DNA from 2 places in the Arthrobacter phoenicis genome. Region 1 is predicted to be linked to the other one. Evidence: riboswitches for the same ligand, from Rfam matches in the RefSeq annotation. Region 1 holds a riboswitch; the other holds the start of a gene.
The links. A riboswitch is a leader RNA that binds a small molecule or an ion and turns the genes downstream of it on or off. The one in region 1 is predicted to bind fluoride.
Positions count from the first base shown of each region.

Region 2: another riboswitch for fluoride. It lies ahead of ABC337_RS00195 (universal stress protein); the one in region 1 lies ahead of ABC337_RS12975 (inorganic diphosphatase).

Region 1 covers NZ_JBDFMK010000001.1:2,746,938-2,754,369, forward strand. Annotated here, with positions in the region: gene ABC337_RS12965 (MutS-related protein) at 1-311, shown strand, start outside; gene ABC337_RS12970 (MutS-related protein) at 308-1,924, shown strand; fluoride riboswitch at 2,040-2,123, shown strand; gene ABC337_RS12975 (inorganic diphosphatase) at 2,263-2,811, shown strand; gene ABC337_RS12980 (HAD-IC family P-type ATPase) at 3,009-5,360, shown strand; gene ABC337_RS12985 (helix-turn-helix transcriptional regulator) at 5,435-6,244, opposite strand; gene ilvD (dihydroxy-acid dehydratase) at 6,357-7,432, shown strand, end outside.
Region 2 covers NZ_JBDFMK010000001.1:35,622-43,053, forward strand. Annotated here, with positions in the region: gene ABC337_RS00175 (long-chain-fatty-acid--CoA ligase) at 1-758, shown strand, start outside; gene ABC337_RS00180 (MFS transporter) at 763-2,040, opposite strand; gene crcB (fluoride efflux transporter CrcB) at 2,037-2,414, opposite strand; gene ABC337_RS00190 (fluoride efflux transporter FluC) at 2,411-2,926, opposite strand; gene ABC337_RS00195 (universal stress protein) at 2,926-3,504, opposite strand; fluoride riboswitch at 3,583-3,669, opposite strand; gene arfB (alternative ribosome rescue aminoacyl-tRNA hydrolase ArfB) at 3,813-4,235, shown strand; gene ABC337_RS00205 (alkaline phosphatase family protein) at 4,407-5,501, shown strand; gene ABC337_RS00210 (phospholipase C) at 5,498-7,186, shown strand; gene ABC337_RS00215 (AI-2E family transporter) at 7,234-7,432, opposite strand, start outside.

The DNA of each region.
Region 1 (7,432 bases):
CGCGCAGCGTCATCATTCTGAACGAAATCTTCACCTCCACCACATTGAACGACGCCATCTACCTGGGCCGGGAAGTGCTCGGACGCATCGTTGTCCTGGACCTGATCTGTGTGTGCGTGACGTTCGTGGAGGAGCTGGCCTCAGTCAGCGCCACCACGGTGAGCATGGTCAGCACCGTCCTGCCCGAGGATCCCTCGGTCCGGACCTTCAAAGTCGTCCGGCGGCGGGCCGACGGCCGCGCGTACGCCAAGGTCCTGGCCCGCAAATACGGCTTGAACTATGAGTCGCTCAAAGAACGGATACGGTCATGAAGGCATTCCTGCTCTACCGCACCTATGACCCTGCACCGCCGGCTGACCTGCCTGCCAATGCCCCTGACATCATCGGCGACCTCGCCCTCGCCCCGGTCATCGAGGCCATGGCGCGCGGCGATGAGTTCCTCCGTGATGTGTCCCTGCGGACGGTCCTGGCGGGTATGAGGGAGCCGGACGAGATCATCTACCGTCAACAAGTCCTCTTGGACTGCCTGGAACACCCGGCCACCGTCCGGAAGCTCTATGGCCTGGCCGTGGAAGCGGTCGAGGCAGAGAAGAAGATCTACCGCAGCATCTTTAACAACTATCCCGCGGCGGTGCTGAGCCGGTCCATCGAATCCTTGAACGCCCTGATGGTCGTGTTGCGCGAGCTGCGCCGTCTGGCCGGCGCGTCCCGCGGGCACTTCGCGTCCCCGGGGATGAACCGGTTCCTCACGATGATCACCGATGAGCTCAACGACGAATATTTCGACGCCGTCGACGTCCACCTGCGGAGATTGAAATTCCGGGGCGGCGTGGAGATCAGCGCCGGGCTCGGGGTGGCCAACGAAGGCACGGGCTACAGGCTGCGCAGATCCGAGGCCATCCCGGGCGGTAAGCTCCAGCGGCTGCTGCGCCAGTGGTTTGTCCCGGACCGTTCAGCGCTGTCCTTCCAGATCCCTGACCGGGACGAAGGAGGCTACCGTGCCCTCTCCGCCCTGCGGGACCGCGGCCTGAACCTTGCCGCCAACGCCCTGGCGCAGGCCGACGACCACATCGTCGATTTCTTCACGGCGCTGCGGAACGAACTGGGCTTCTACATCGGCTGCCTGAACCTGCGTGAGCAGCTCGAAACCGTCGGCGCCCCACTGTGCATACCCAAACCTGAATCCTATGAAGCGGGGAAGGCCCCGGTGTGTTCGGCCCGTGCCCTCAGCGACCCTACCCTCGCCCTGGCCGGCACCAACGTCACCGGCAATGACCTTCCTGCTGACGGCAAGCGCATAGTAATCATCACCGGCGCCAACCAAGGCGGGAAGTCCACCTTCCTGCGCGCCGTCGGACTGGCCCAGCTGATGATGCAAGCCGGAATGTTCGTCTGTGCCGACTACTTCAGCTCCACCCCCTGCGACAGCCTGCACACGCACTTCAAGAGGGAAGAAGACGCCAGCCTAACCAGCGGAAAGCTCGATGAGGAACTGGCCCGCATGGACACCATCGCGTGCAGGCTCACCAGCTCTTCCATGGTTCTGTTCAACGAGTCCTTCGCAGCCACCAACGAACGTGAAGGCTCCGGCATAGCCCGGGACGTGATCTTTGCCCTGGCTGAATCAGGGGTCCGCGTATTCTTTGTCACCCACATGTTCGACCTTGCCCACTCGCTGTTCACCCGCCATCTGCCCGGGGCACTGTTCCTGCAGGCCGAACGACGGGAGGACGGACGACGCACCTTCAAACTGCAGCAAGGCGAACCGACACCGACCAGCTACGGCAAAGACCTGTACCTGCGCATCTTCAAGGACCAGCACGGCCCCGCCGATCCCGGCAACACCGTCGATACCGACGCCGTCACCGATGAACGCACCGCTGCGCCCCCGGTCGTCGCCACCGGGACGCAACGGACGTCCTAAGCCTGGACCTGCCCCCTGTCCCGCAACCGGGCGTCGAGCCGGTCCGGGCCCATCCAGCCGTGGACGACGAAAAACGCAGCCGTCCCTTGCCTCCGGTGGGGCTGTTGTGGTTGATTATTGGAACGGTGATGGATCTCGCCGGGACAGAGATGGCTTTTCTGTCCGAACCGCCGACCCGGCTGATAGTTCCTGTTTGGTGATACATGCCTGGACAGGAAAGCCATGACCATTTTCGGCCCCCCGCCGCAACTGAACCTAGCCGCTGCGTTCCACCGCCCAACCCGCAACCCGCCGGTATGGATCGGGGCCCGGTTCGAAGAGGCTTCGGAGGGGGCATCATGACTGATTTCAATGCACTCTACGACTGCGGGGACTACCGGAACGGCCTGGTCACGGGTGTCATCGACATCCCCATGGGATCAAGCCACAAAATCGAATGGGACAGAAGGACCGGAGCGTTCCACCTGGACCGGGTCGATCCCATGATTTTTGCCAAACCCGTCAACTATGGCTTTATCCCACAAACCCTGGACGAGGACGGAGACGAACTGGACATTCTCTGTGTAACCAGGGAACCGCTGCCCACCGGGCTGGTTGTCCACGGTCGGATCCTCGGGCTGCTTAACTTCCTCGATGGGAACGACCCCGACTACAAAATCGTCATCGTCCCCGCCGACGAAAGGGACACCGGACAAAGGGTCCGGTCCCTGGATGACCTCGGCACGAGATGGCGGGAGCAAATAGAGCACCACTTCAACCACTACAAAGACTTTCAGCAGGGATCAACTACCCGGGTCCTTGGTTGGGGCCGGGTCGAGGAGGCCATCACCATCATCGACGCCTGCTGTAAGCGCTGGCAGGAGCAGTCCGCGGAGGGACCGGCCTAAGCGCAATAACGCGCGCATGCCTCCTCGCCCTTCGTTGACGCGCCTTACTCGGCACCACCGGCTGGCGCGAGGTTCGTAGGAATGCGCGCCCCGGGAAGATTCGCCGCTAAACAGTTGCGTCCTCTCCGTCACGGGGGCTGGCTCCGGCCGAGTGCCGCCGGCCATATGGCCGTCCGGATCCGAGAGGGAGAGAGTCCATGACGTCCGAAAACGAACTGAGCACTCTCGAAGCGAGCTACTCCGGGGGCGGCTTGAACGCCGCCGCGGTGGCAGAGCGTCGCGCCGAGCACGGTTACAACGAGGTTCCGGAGAAGCGAACGGGCCCCGTGTTGGGAACGTTGAAGCGGATGTGGGACCCGGTGTCGTGGCTCCTGGAAGCTGCGATCATCTTCGAACTGGCCCTCGGCAAGACCGTTCAAGCACTGTTCGTGTTCCTGCTGCTGGTGTTCTCAGCAATTACCGGGCAGGTGCAAGCGTCGAGGGCGTCGCGAGCGATTGGATTTCTTCACCGGCACTTACAGGTCAGCGCCCGCGCCTTCCGGGACGGCCATTGGGTCATTCTGCCCTCCCGGGAGGTTGTGCCGGGCGACGTCGTCTACGTTGCTGTGGGCGACATCGTGCCCGCTGATGTCCGCGTCGACCAGGGCACGGTGAAGGTGGACGAGTCCGCGCTCACCGGGGAGTCGGCCGACGTCACCAAGACCGCCGGTGACATGCTCTCCCAAGCCGCGACGATCAGCCACGGGGCTGCGATTGGTACCGTGAGCGCCACCGGGGCGTCCAGCTCTTACGGCAAGACTGCCCAGCTGGTCCGCACCGCCGAGCCTCCGGGCAGGCTGCAGAAGCTGCTGTTCACGATCGTCCGTTACCTCGCGTTCCTCGACGTTGGACTCGCGATTATCCTCGTGGCCGCCGCTGTGATCCGTGCCGAGTCGTGGCTGGAACTGCTGCCGTTCCTGGTGATCCTGTTCATCGCCACCATCCCCATTTCAATGCCTTCCAGCTTCACCGTGGCGAACTCGTTGGAGGCCCGGGCCCTGGCTGGTCGTGGCGCGCTGGTCGTAGGGCTTTCAGGCGTCCAGGAAGCCGCTGCCATGGATGTGCTGCTGGTGGATAAGACCGGCACGCTGACACGGAACCGGCCCGAAATTGCGCACCTGCGGGGCTTCGACGGGTTGTCCGGCTCCGAGGTGCTGCGGCTGGCTGCGGCCGCGACGGACGCGGACGCAGCCGACACCATTAGCGCGGCGATCACCCGCGCCGCGCAGTATCAGGCTCCGGAGTCGTTCACGCGGTCGTGGTTCAACGGATTCGACCCGGTGGCGAAGGTATCGAAGGCACGCATCACGCAGGACGATGGCATCCAGGCCGCAGTCGTGCTCGGATCCCCGCTTGTGCTGGTCGAGCTGGCGGGCGTTCCGGCCGACTACGCCGAGCAGGTCGACGCGCTGGCCACTACGGGGGCGCGGGTCCTGGCCGTTGCCACCGGTCCCAACGAGGACGGGCTGCGGGTGCGAGGGCTTGTCGCGCTGGCGGACTCGCCACGCGAGGACGCCAAGGACGTCCTGCAGCAGGTGGCAGACCGCGGCGTGCGCATCATCATGATCACCGGCGACAGCGTGCGCACCGCGCGGGCCATCGCCGCGCAGGTCGGCGTGGGTGAGCGGACCGGCACCCGACAGGATGCAATCAACGACCCGGCCGCCTTCGATGTGCTCGCCGAGGTCTACCCCGAGGACAAACATGCCGTGGTCGTGGCCCTGCAGAAGGCCGGGCACGTCGTGGGGATGACCGGTGACGGAATCAACGACGCCCCCGCGCTCAAGCAGGCGGATGTCGGGATCGCCGTCGGCTCCGCCACTGACGTGGCGAAAGCCGCCGCCCGCATCGTGCTCACCGGTGAGGGCCTGGGCGCCGTCCCGGACGTCATCGACAGCGGGCACCGGGTGTACCGGCGGATGATGACCTGGACCATCACCAAACTCGCCCGTACCGCCGAGCTGGCGGCCCTGCTGACTTTCGGATTCATCCTGGCCGGGTTCTTCCCCGTCTCCCTGAGTCTCATCGTTCTCATCGTGATCCTCAATGACCTTGTCACTCTCACCCTGGGCACCGACCGGGCCGGTGCCTCCAGCAGTCCGGAACGGTGGGACATGCCGCGGCTGGCACGCACCGCCGCGATCTTCACGGTCGGGTGGGTCGTGGTCGGACTCGGCCTGCTGTGGTATTGCCTGGACGTCCAGAGGCTCGAACCCGGGCAGGTCAGCGCGCTGTTGTTCGCCTACCTGATCTACTCGGCCATGGTCACCATCCTGATGACACGCACCCGCAACGCATTCTGGAAGTCGATACCCGGCCGGTGGGTGGGAAGCGTCGTCGCGGGCAACATCGTGCTCACGACCCTCTTAGTCCTGTCGGGAGTGTTCACCAGCCCCGTCCCGGGGCCGGCGCTGCTGATTGTGGCGGTCGTGACGGTGGTGGTTATGTTCATCCTCGATCGAGTGAAGGTGCTCTTCTATCGCAGGCACGGCATCCTGGAAGTCGCATAGCGGCCAGCGCGGGACGCTGCGATCGCGGGTGCGGCCGCACCCACTTACGCCTTCTCCGTCGAGGACACTACCACTCAGCCATCGAATGGGATGAGGCGCCTCATGCGGACGTCGGCCCCGCTGCCCGGAGCCGGCGTGTAGACCACCAGGTGAAGGTCCGGCCGGTCCGAGGGGGAGAGCTGATGGTGCTCCAACTGCAGTGTGCCGACGCTCGGGTGGCGGAAGACCCTCTCCCGCGATTCGAAGCCGAGAATGTCGTACCGGTCCCAGCCTTCCTTGAACTCCAGGCTGGCGGACTTCAGCCGTTCCACCAGGTTCCTGACGTCCACGTCGCCCAGGCGCTGCCCGGTTTCGGCACGGAACTCGGCCAGGAACCGCTGGCTGGTCACCTCCCAATCCGGCAGAAGGTCCCGGACGTAGGGGTCGGTGAAGACGAGCCACAGCAGGTTCCGGTCGGCGGCGGGCACGGTGGCGATGTTGGGGAACAGGGCCGCGTAGGCGCTGTTCCAGCCCGCGATGCCCCAGTCCGGGAACAGGGCGAACGACGGGTTCGGGTCCAGGGCGTCGAGCAGGCGCTGGAGATGGGCGGGGGCGGTGGCCGCCGCGGCGGGCCCCGGCCCGACGGCGGCGTAGCCCCCGAGGGAGAGGACGTAGTCCAGCCCGGCGTCCGAGAGATGCAGGGCCCGGCCGACCGCTTCGAGGACCTGGCGGGACGGATTGATGTCCCGTCCCTGCTCCAGCCAGGTGTACCAGGTCACGCTGACGCCGGAGAGGAACGCTACCTCCTCTCGGCGCAGGCCCCGCTCGCGGGTGCGGGACAGGGGTGGAAGGCCGTAATCCACCCGGACGGCCTGGTTCCGGCGGGCGCGGAGGAAGAGTCCCAGTTCTTTTCGACGATCGGAGTGCTGTACATCAGAATACTATTACTCTGTTACTTTCACTACTAGTAGCAGGGCTGTCTTCACCCCGGTCGTGGGACGGGGGAAGATGTCAGACATGCCTGCACTTCGCTCTAAAACAGTCACCCACGGCCGGAACATGGCCGGAGCCCGCGCACTGCTGCGCGCCTCCGGCGTCGCCAACTCGGACATCGGAAAGCCGATCATTGCCGTGGCCAACTCCTTCACCGAGTTCGTTCCCGGCCACACCCATCTCGCCCCCGTCGGGCGGATCGTCTCCGACGCGATCCTCGCCGCCGGAGCGGTTCCCCGCGAGTTCAACACCATCGCGGTGGACGACGGCATCGCCATGGGCCACGGCGGCATGCTGTACTCGCTGCCCTCCCGCGACCTGATCGCCGACTCGGTGGAGTACATGGTCAACGCCCACTGTGCCGACGCCCTGGTCTGCATCTCCAACTGCGACAAGATCACCCCCGGCATGCTGATGGCCGCGCTGCGCCTGAACATCCCCGTGGTGTTCGTCTCCGGCGGCCCCATGGAGGCCGGCCGCGTCACCCTCACCGACGGGTCCGTCCGCTCCCTGGACCTGGTGAACGCCATCTCCGACGCCGTCGACGAGTCCATTTCCGACGCCGACATCAACCTCATCGAGGAGAACGCCTGCCCCACCTGCGGGTCCTGCTCCGGCATGTTCACCGCCAACTCGATGAACTGCCTCACCGAGGCCATCGGCCTGTCGCTGCCCGGCAACGGCTCCGTGCTCGCCACCCACACCGCGCGCAAGGCGCTGTATGAGAAGGCCGGGACCACCGTCGTCGAGCTCGTGAAGCGTTACTACGACGGCGACGACGTGTCGGTGCTGCCCCGTTCGATCGCCACCGCGAAGGCGTTCGACAACGCTATGGCGCTGGACATCTCCATGGGCGGATCCACCAACACCATCCTGCACCTGCTGGCCGCGGCCCAGGAGGCGGGCGTGGACTATGGCCTGGCCGAGATGGACGCCAAGTCCCGCCAGGTACCCTGCCTGGCCAAGGTGGCCCCGAACGTGGCCAAGGACCGGACCTACTACATGGAGGACGTGCACCGTGCCGGCGGCATCCCCGCGCTGCTGGGCGAGCTGAACCGCGGCGGCCTCCTGCACAAGGACGTCCACTCGGTGCACTCGGC
Region 2 (7,432 bases), 2.7 Mb from region 1:
TGTACGTGGCGCTGCTGGAGGCCGCGAAGTCGACGTCGGTGCGGCCGGCGGACCTGCGCTACGGCATCTCCGGCGGCGCGTCGCTGCCGCTGGCGGTGATGGACCGGTTCCGCGACGTGTTCGGCATCGAGATCCACGAGGGCTACGGCCTGACCGAGACCTCCCCGGTAGCGGCGTTCAACCACGTCGGCATGACGCCGCGGCCGGGCACCATCGGCATCCCGATCTGGGGCGTGGACATCGAAATCGCCCGGGCCGAGACCGTGGAGAGCATCGAGCTGCTGCCCAACGGCGAGCTCGGCGAACTGGTGGTCCGCGGCCACCTGCTGATGAAGGGCTACCTGAACCGTCCCGAGGCCACCGCGGACGCCGTCGTCGACGGCTGGTTCCGCACCGGCGACCTGGGCACCAAGGACGACGACGGCTACCTCACCATCGTGGACCGCAAAAAGGACATGATCATCCGCAACGGCTACAACGTCTACCCGCGGGAGGTCGAGGAGCTGCTGCTGACCCACCCGCAGGTTGTCAGCGCCGCCGTCTACGGTGTCCCGCACGAGGTCCACGGCCAGGAGGTCGCCGCGGCGATCGTGCTCGACGCCGGGGCCACGGTGACGGAGGCGGAACTGGTCGAGTTCGCCAGCTCGCAGCTGGCCGCTTACAAGTACCCGCGCATCATCCGGCTGCTGAATGAACTGCCGCTGGGTCCCAGCGGCAAGATCCTCAAGCGCGAACTCGCCGCCGACCCGGCAGGGTAGGCGCCTACGCCGGCGCGGCGGGCCGTCCCGCGCCGGAACGCAACAGCGGGATGAAGACCAGCAGGGCGGCCACCTGGGTGGCGATCGTGAAGAACGCCAGCCCCGCAGGGGACGTCGCGTACAGGGCGCCGATGATCGTCGAGCCCGCGAGCCAGGCGAGGCCATAGACGGCGGTGAAAATCCCGTACCCGGTGCCGCGCCGGGCGGCCGGGACCAGGTCCGCGACGGCGGCGCGCAGCGTGGATTCGTGGATGCCGAGCGCCGCGCCCCAGACCGCCGCCCCCGCCCACACCAGGGCTGGCGAGTCCGAAAAGGACAGGAACGGCACGGCGGCGGTGAGCGGCAGGGCCACCAGCAGCCCGCGCAACCCGATCCGGTCATACAGCGCGCCCGAGGCCAGCGCCGCCAGGGCCGCCGCGCCCATCGACACGGCGTAGGTCACGGGGATCAGCGCCGGCGCCAGCACCTTCGCCACCTCCAGGTGGTAGGAGACCACGCCGAAGGTGGAGAACCCGAACATGGACACGGCAGTGAAGCCGCTGTACCACCAGAACCGGGCCGGCAGCGGCGTTCGGCCAGCCGATGCCGCGGGCACTATCACGCGGGCGGCTGCATTGGCGGCCTCGCCGTCGCCGGCCAGGCCGGCGTCGAACCGCTCGGGGGCCGGGACGAAGCGCCGGAGCAGGACGACCGCGGCGATGGCCAGCGCGCCCGGGATGGCCAGGATGCCGAAGCCGAGCTGGTAGCCGGAAACCGCGATCATCAGGCTTACCAGGAGCGGGCCCACCAGCGCGCCGGACTGGTCCAGCGCCTCGTGGATCGCGAAGGCCCGGCCGCGGCCCAGCGTCGCCCCGGCGTGGGAGAGCATGGTGTCGCGCGCCGGGGTCCGGACGGCCTTGCCGAAGCGTTCGGTGATCACCAGGGCGGAGGCCTGCCAGAGGGACCCGGCGAGGGCCAGCAGCGGGACGGCGACGGCGGTCAGGGCGTACCCGGTGATGGTCAGCGGCCAGTACTTGCGCGTGCGGTCCGCCAGCGGCCCGGTTCCGAGCCGGAGGACCAGCGCCACGGCCTCGCCGACGCCGGTGATGAAGCCGACCATCACGGCGCTGGCGCCGAGGGTGGCCAGATACGGTCCGGTGATGGCGCGGGCGCCCTCGTAGACGACGTCGGCCAGCATGCTGACCACACCAAAGGACAGGACGAAGCCCATCGGGCCGAACCGGTTTTCCCGGCGCGCGGCCGTTGCCGGCGCGGCCTGTGCCGGCTGGTCGGAGGAGCTCACAGCAGCCCGCCCAGGATAAGGCCGGCGGCGGCCGCACCGACCGCGGCGAGGGCCGTGCCGAGGCCGTTGACCAGCGCCAGCCCGGACCGGCCGGACTGGACCAGGCGCACCGTCTCGAAGCTGGCGGTGCTGAAGGTGGTGTAGCCGCCCAGGAACCCGGTCCCGGCGATCAGCTGGAGTTCCGCCGGTGCGGCGTGGGCTCCGACGGCCCCGGCGATCAGGCCGAGGAGGAAGGAGCCGGTGACGTTGACGACGATGGTGGCCACGGGGAGGGCGGCGCGGACCCGGCTGCGGATCAGTCCGTCCAGCAGGAACCGGGAGGCTGCGCCGAGGCCGCCGGCCAGGCCCAGCAGGGCGACGGTGACCAGGCTCATTCGGGTGCCCCCTGCCGCGCGGAGGCCAGCCGGATGCCGGCGAAGGTGGCGAGGAAACCGCCCACCAGGGAGGCTCCCACGTACGCCAGCGCGTCGAGGGAGCGGCCGGCGGCGAGCAGTCCGTTGCTTTCCAGGGCCAGGGTGCTGTAAGTGGTGAAGGCGCCCATGAACCCGGTACCCAGGAGCAGCCGCATGACGCGCAGCCGTCCGGCGTCGGGGCCCCGGCGGATCAGGGCCTCCAGCAGCAGGCCCAGCAGGAATGCCCCCGCCAGGTTGATCACGAGCGTGGGCAGCGGCCAGCCGCCGGGGGCGGGCAGGATGGAACCGAGCCCGTAGCGGGCCAGCGTTCCGGCGATCCCGCCGGCCACCACCAGCAGCAGGAAGCCCGGGTGCAGGTGCAGCGGGCGCCGGCTGCGTGCCGGCTCCTGCGCGGAGTGTCCGGTGCCGGGGGCGACGGCGTGGGTGCCGTCCGGCCGGGCGCCGGGAACGGTGTCCGGGGTGCGGGGTTCCATTACCGGTCCTCCCGCGCGTGGTGCCGGGGCTGCGGGGCGAGCGGGACCACCAGGACAGGGCGGTGCTGGCGGTGGGTCAGGTGCACCGCCACCGAGCCGACCAACAGCTCCTCGAAACGGGCGCCGAGGCCGCGCTCCCGCGTCCCGACAACGATGATCGAGGCGCCGCTGGCCTCGGCGAGCCGGCCGAGTGCCCGCGCTGGGTCCCCGGCCAGGGCGACAAAGGACCAGGGCACGCCGCCGGCGTCCAGGGTCTCCCCCAGCCGGTCCTTCAGCGCCGCGGCGATCCCCTCGACGTCGTCGTCGATGCCGTCGGGATCGATCGGCCGGGTCCCGTCGTGGCCGGCCTGGTCGTCGGCGAGGTAGCTGCTGACATCCACGTAGGCGCAGATCAGGGGAACACCCAGGCTGAGGGCAAGCTCGGCGGCCCGGTGGGCGACGGCCTGGGGCTGTCCCGGGACCGCGCCCATGACGACGGGCCCGGCGATGCGATCGACGGGGCCGGAGGTGTGTTCGGAAGCGGAATGCTGCCCGGCGGCGGGGTCCGCCGGACCGGGGACGGGTCCTGTAGGTGTCATGATGCTCCTGTCCTGTGGCGTCTGTGTGAGGCGTCGCGGCGACGCGGCTGTCAGCACGGGTCACCCACCTTCGTTGGTGCAAAGGCAGGAACCATCAGCCAGGAGGCGGTTCGAACGGGGTGCGGAGTGCAGGCCGTTCCGGCGGGATCCATCGCCGTGTTCAGAGATTACACGCCGCACCCGGCCCCGCGCCACGCCGCACCGCAGGGCGGACGGCCGGTTGAGTAGCCCGACGGCGGCGGGTGCGGCTCCGGGTCGCCCGCCAATCGTTTCGCCGACGGCCCGCTGTTCTGTGACACGCTGGTGGCATGGACCTGGAGGTGAACCATTCCCTGACAATCCCGGCGTCGGAACTGCGCTGGCGGTTCTCGCGTTCCTCCGGCCCCGGCGGCCAGCACGTGAACACCTCGGACAGCCGGGTGGAACTGTCCTGGGATATCACCGGATCGCCCTCGCTGCGGGAAGACCAGCGGGAGCTGCTGGCGCGCCGGCTGGAGGGCCGGCTGACCGGCGGTGTCCTGACCGTCGCCGCCTCCGAGCGCCGGTCCCAGCTCCGCAACCGGGAGGCCGCCGCGGCCCGCTTGGCGCACCTGCTGGCGGAGGCGCTGGCGCCCGGGCCCGCTGCCCGGCGCAAAACCTCCCCCACCCGCGGCTCCACCCGGCGGCGGCTGGCCGGGAAGAAACTGCGCTCCGCGACGAAGCAGCAGCGCCGCCGGCCCAGCGCCGAGTAGCCGGGAAGGCACCCGGAATTTTCGGGCTACCGAAATTCAAGGGGAACTCACAGGCTTCACGCGGGAGCGGAGCCTCCGCGGCATGGCACAGTTTTTGAACCGGGTACCCCGTTGCTCCTCCACCCGGAGGCGCGGAAACGTCTTCCCCGGCGGTCCCGAGAGGAGCTGACCGTGACCCTGCTTCCGCACCGGAGCGCGCACCGCCGCACTGCACGGGCCGCCTTCCTGCTCGCCCTGCTCCTCACCGCGGTCACGGCCTGCCAGTCCCCCGCCGCCGCGCCGCAACGGACCGGGACGCCCGGGCACATCTTCGTGATCAACCTTGAGAACAAGGGCTTCGACCGGGTCTGGGACAGCGGTTCCCCCGCCCCCTACCTGGCCGGTACCCTGCGCTCCCAGGGCGTCCTGCTGGACAGCTACTACGGCATCTCCCACAACTCGCTGCCGAATTACCTGGCCCAGATCTCCGGCCAGCCGCCAAACACCAGCACCGAACATGACTGCCACACCTACACGCCCTTCAGCGGCACGGGGCTGGACTCCCAGGGCCAACTGCTGGGCGACGGGTGCCTCTTCCCGGCCGACGTTCCCACCCTCGCCGGCCAACTGGACGCGGCGCACAAGACCTGGCGCGGCTACATGGAGGACATGACCTCCCCGTGCGAACACCCTGAAACGGGCGCCGTGGACACCCACGTCGCCGCCTCCGCCGGCGACCAGTACGCCACCCGGCACAACCCGTTCGTCTACTTCCGCTCCATCACGGACGGCTCCAGCTGCGGCCGGAACGTCGTCAACTACTCGTCGCTGGCGCATGACCTCACCTCCGCCGCCACCACCCCGAACCTGTCCTACATCACGCCAAACCTCTGCCACGACGGCCACGACAGCCCCTGCGTGGACGGCACCGCGGGCGGCCTCGGCACCGCAGACGCCTGGCTGAAGAGCCAGGTCCCGGCCATCCTCGCCTCCCCCGCCTACCAGCAGGACGGGATGCTGGTGATCACATTCGACGAGGCCGACGGCGGCGCCGTCGGACCGTCGTCGGGCGTCACCGGCGGCACGGCGGGAGGCAAGGTCGGGGCCCTGGTGCTCTCGCCGTTCACGGTCCCGGGCGCCAGCTCGGACCGGGCGTACAACCACTACAGCCTGCTGGCCAGCATGGAAGACATCTTCGGCCTGCCCCGCCTGGCCGGCGCGGCCGAGCCCGGGGTCAACGCCTTCGGCAGCGACGTCTACCGCTCCGGATCCCAGGGGCAGCCATGAGCCGGCGCACCCTCCACGGCCCTCTCGGCCGGTTCGGGCGGCGCCGCCTGGTGATCGCCGCCGGCTCGACCGTGGCCCTGCTGGTGCTGGTAGCGGTGCTCGCCGGCGCCGGAATGGGCGGCACCGGGCTGATCGGAAACGTCGTGGGCGGACTTCAACTGCTGCAGGCACCGCCCCAGGGCATCGCCAAGATCAAGCACGTGGTGATCATCACCCAGGAGAACCGGTCCTTCGACAGCTACTTCGGCACCTACCCCGGGGCGGACGGGATCCCCATGCAGGACGGGAGGCCGTCGGTCTGCCTGCCGGATCCGGGCCGCGGCGGCTGCATCCGGCCGTACCACAACCCTGAGGTCAACAACGCTGGGGCGCCGCACAGCCACTCCGACGAGCTCGCCGACGTCAACGGCGGCGCGATGGACGGCTTCGTGGCCCAGGCGGAGAAGGGGCTCTCCGGCTGCGCCGCCACGGCCACGGCCTGCCAGTACAACTCCAAGGCCACCGACGTCATGGGGTACCACGACGGCAGCGACCTGCCGAACTATTGGGCCTACGCCCAGAACTTCACCCTGCAGGACCACCTCTTCGCCGCGGCGTCCGCCTGGAGCCTGCCCGCCCACCTCTACCTGGTCTCGGAGTGGTCAGCGAAGTGCAGCAAGGCCGGGGACCCGTCGTCGTGCGTCAACGAACTCCAAAACCCGGACAGCGGACCCGACCCGGAGATCATCCGCAACACCCTGATCGGCAAGTGCCAGACCGGTCTGGACCTGCAGCCGTGCCAGGATGCGCTCAAGGCGGCCGGGATCAGCCCTGACCTGGCCACCGAAATCGACCAGCTGATCAGCGCCAGCTGCAAGCCCACCGACTCCTACCCCAGCTGCCAGGCCGCCGTGGACGCCGCCCAGGTCCCGGACGCGCTGAAGAAAAAACTCAGCGACGCCGCCAAGAAGCTCGAACTCCCCGATTACGCCTGGACGGACCTGACCTACCTGCTGCACCAGCAGCACGTCCCCTGGGCCTACTACGTTTTCAACGGCACCGAACCGGACTGCCGGGACGACGCCGCGACCTGCGCCCCGGTGAAACAGGACGCCAAGACGCCGGGCCTCTGGAATCCACTGCTGTACTTCGACACGGTGAAGCAGGACGGCGAGCTGGGGAACATCCAGGCTCTGGGGAACTTCTACGACGCCGCCAAGAAGGGCACCCTGCCGGCCGTCAGCTGGGTGGCGCCGACCGACAAGGTCAGCGAGCACGCCCCCAACAGCATCGCCGCCGGCCAGGCCTACGTGGCCGGCCTAATCAACGCCGTCATGTCCGGCCCGGACTGGGACAGCACCGCGATCTTCCTGACCTGGGACGACTGGGGCGGCTTCTACGACCATGTGGCTCCGCCCGTGGCGGACGTGAACGGCTACGGGCTCCGGGTGCCCGGGCTGATCATCAGCCCGTACGCCCGGAAGGGTTACATCGACCACCAGACCGCCAGCCACGACGCCTACATCAAGTTCATCGAGGACGACTTCCTGCACGGCCAGCGCATCGACCCCGCCACCGACGGGCGCCCCGACGGCAGGCCCAGCGTGCGGGAGAACAGCCCCCTGCTGGGCGACCTGACCAAGGCGTTCGACTTCAACCAGGCACCGCAGCCGCCGCTGATCCTCTCGAACGCCGCGACGTACTGACGCGCGTTCGGAGGAGTGTCCCTGAACGGGCCCGCTGGACGGCTGGTCTACTGAACGGCCGCCGCCTGGCCGGGTGACAACTGGCCGGTTGCCCGCTGGTCGACTGCGTCGCGGCCGGTCCAGACCTTGATGATGGTCCAGCCGACGGCGGCCAGCGGCACCGCCAGCAGGGCCCCGATGACCCCGGCGAGCATGGTCCCGGCGGCCAGGGACAGCAGGATCACCAGCCCGTGGATGTTCAGTACC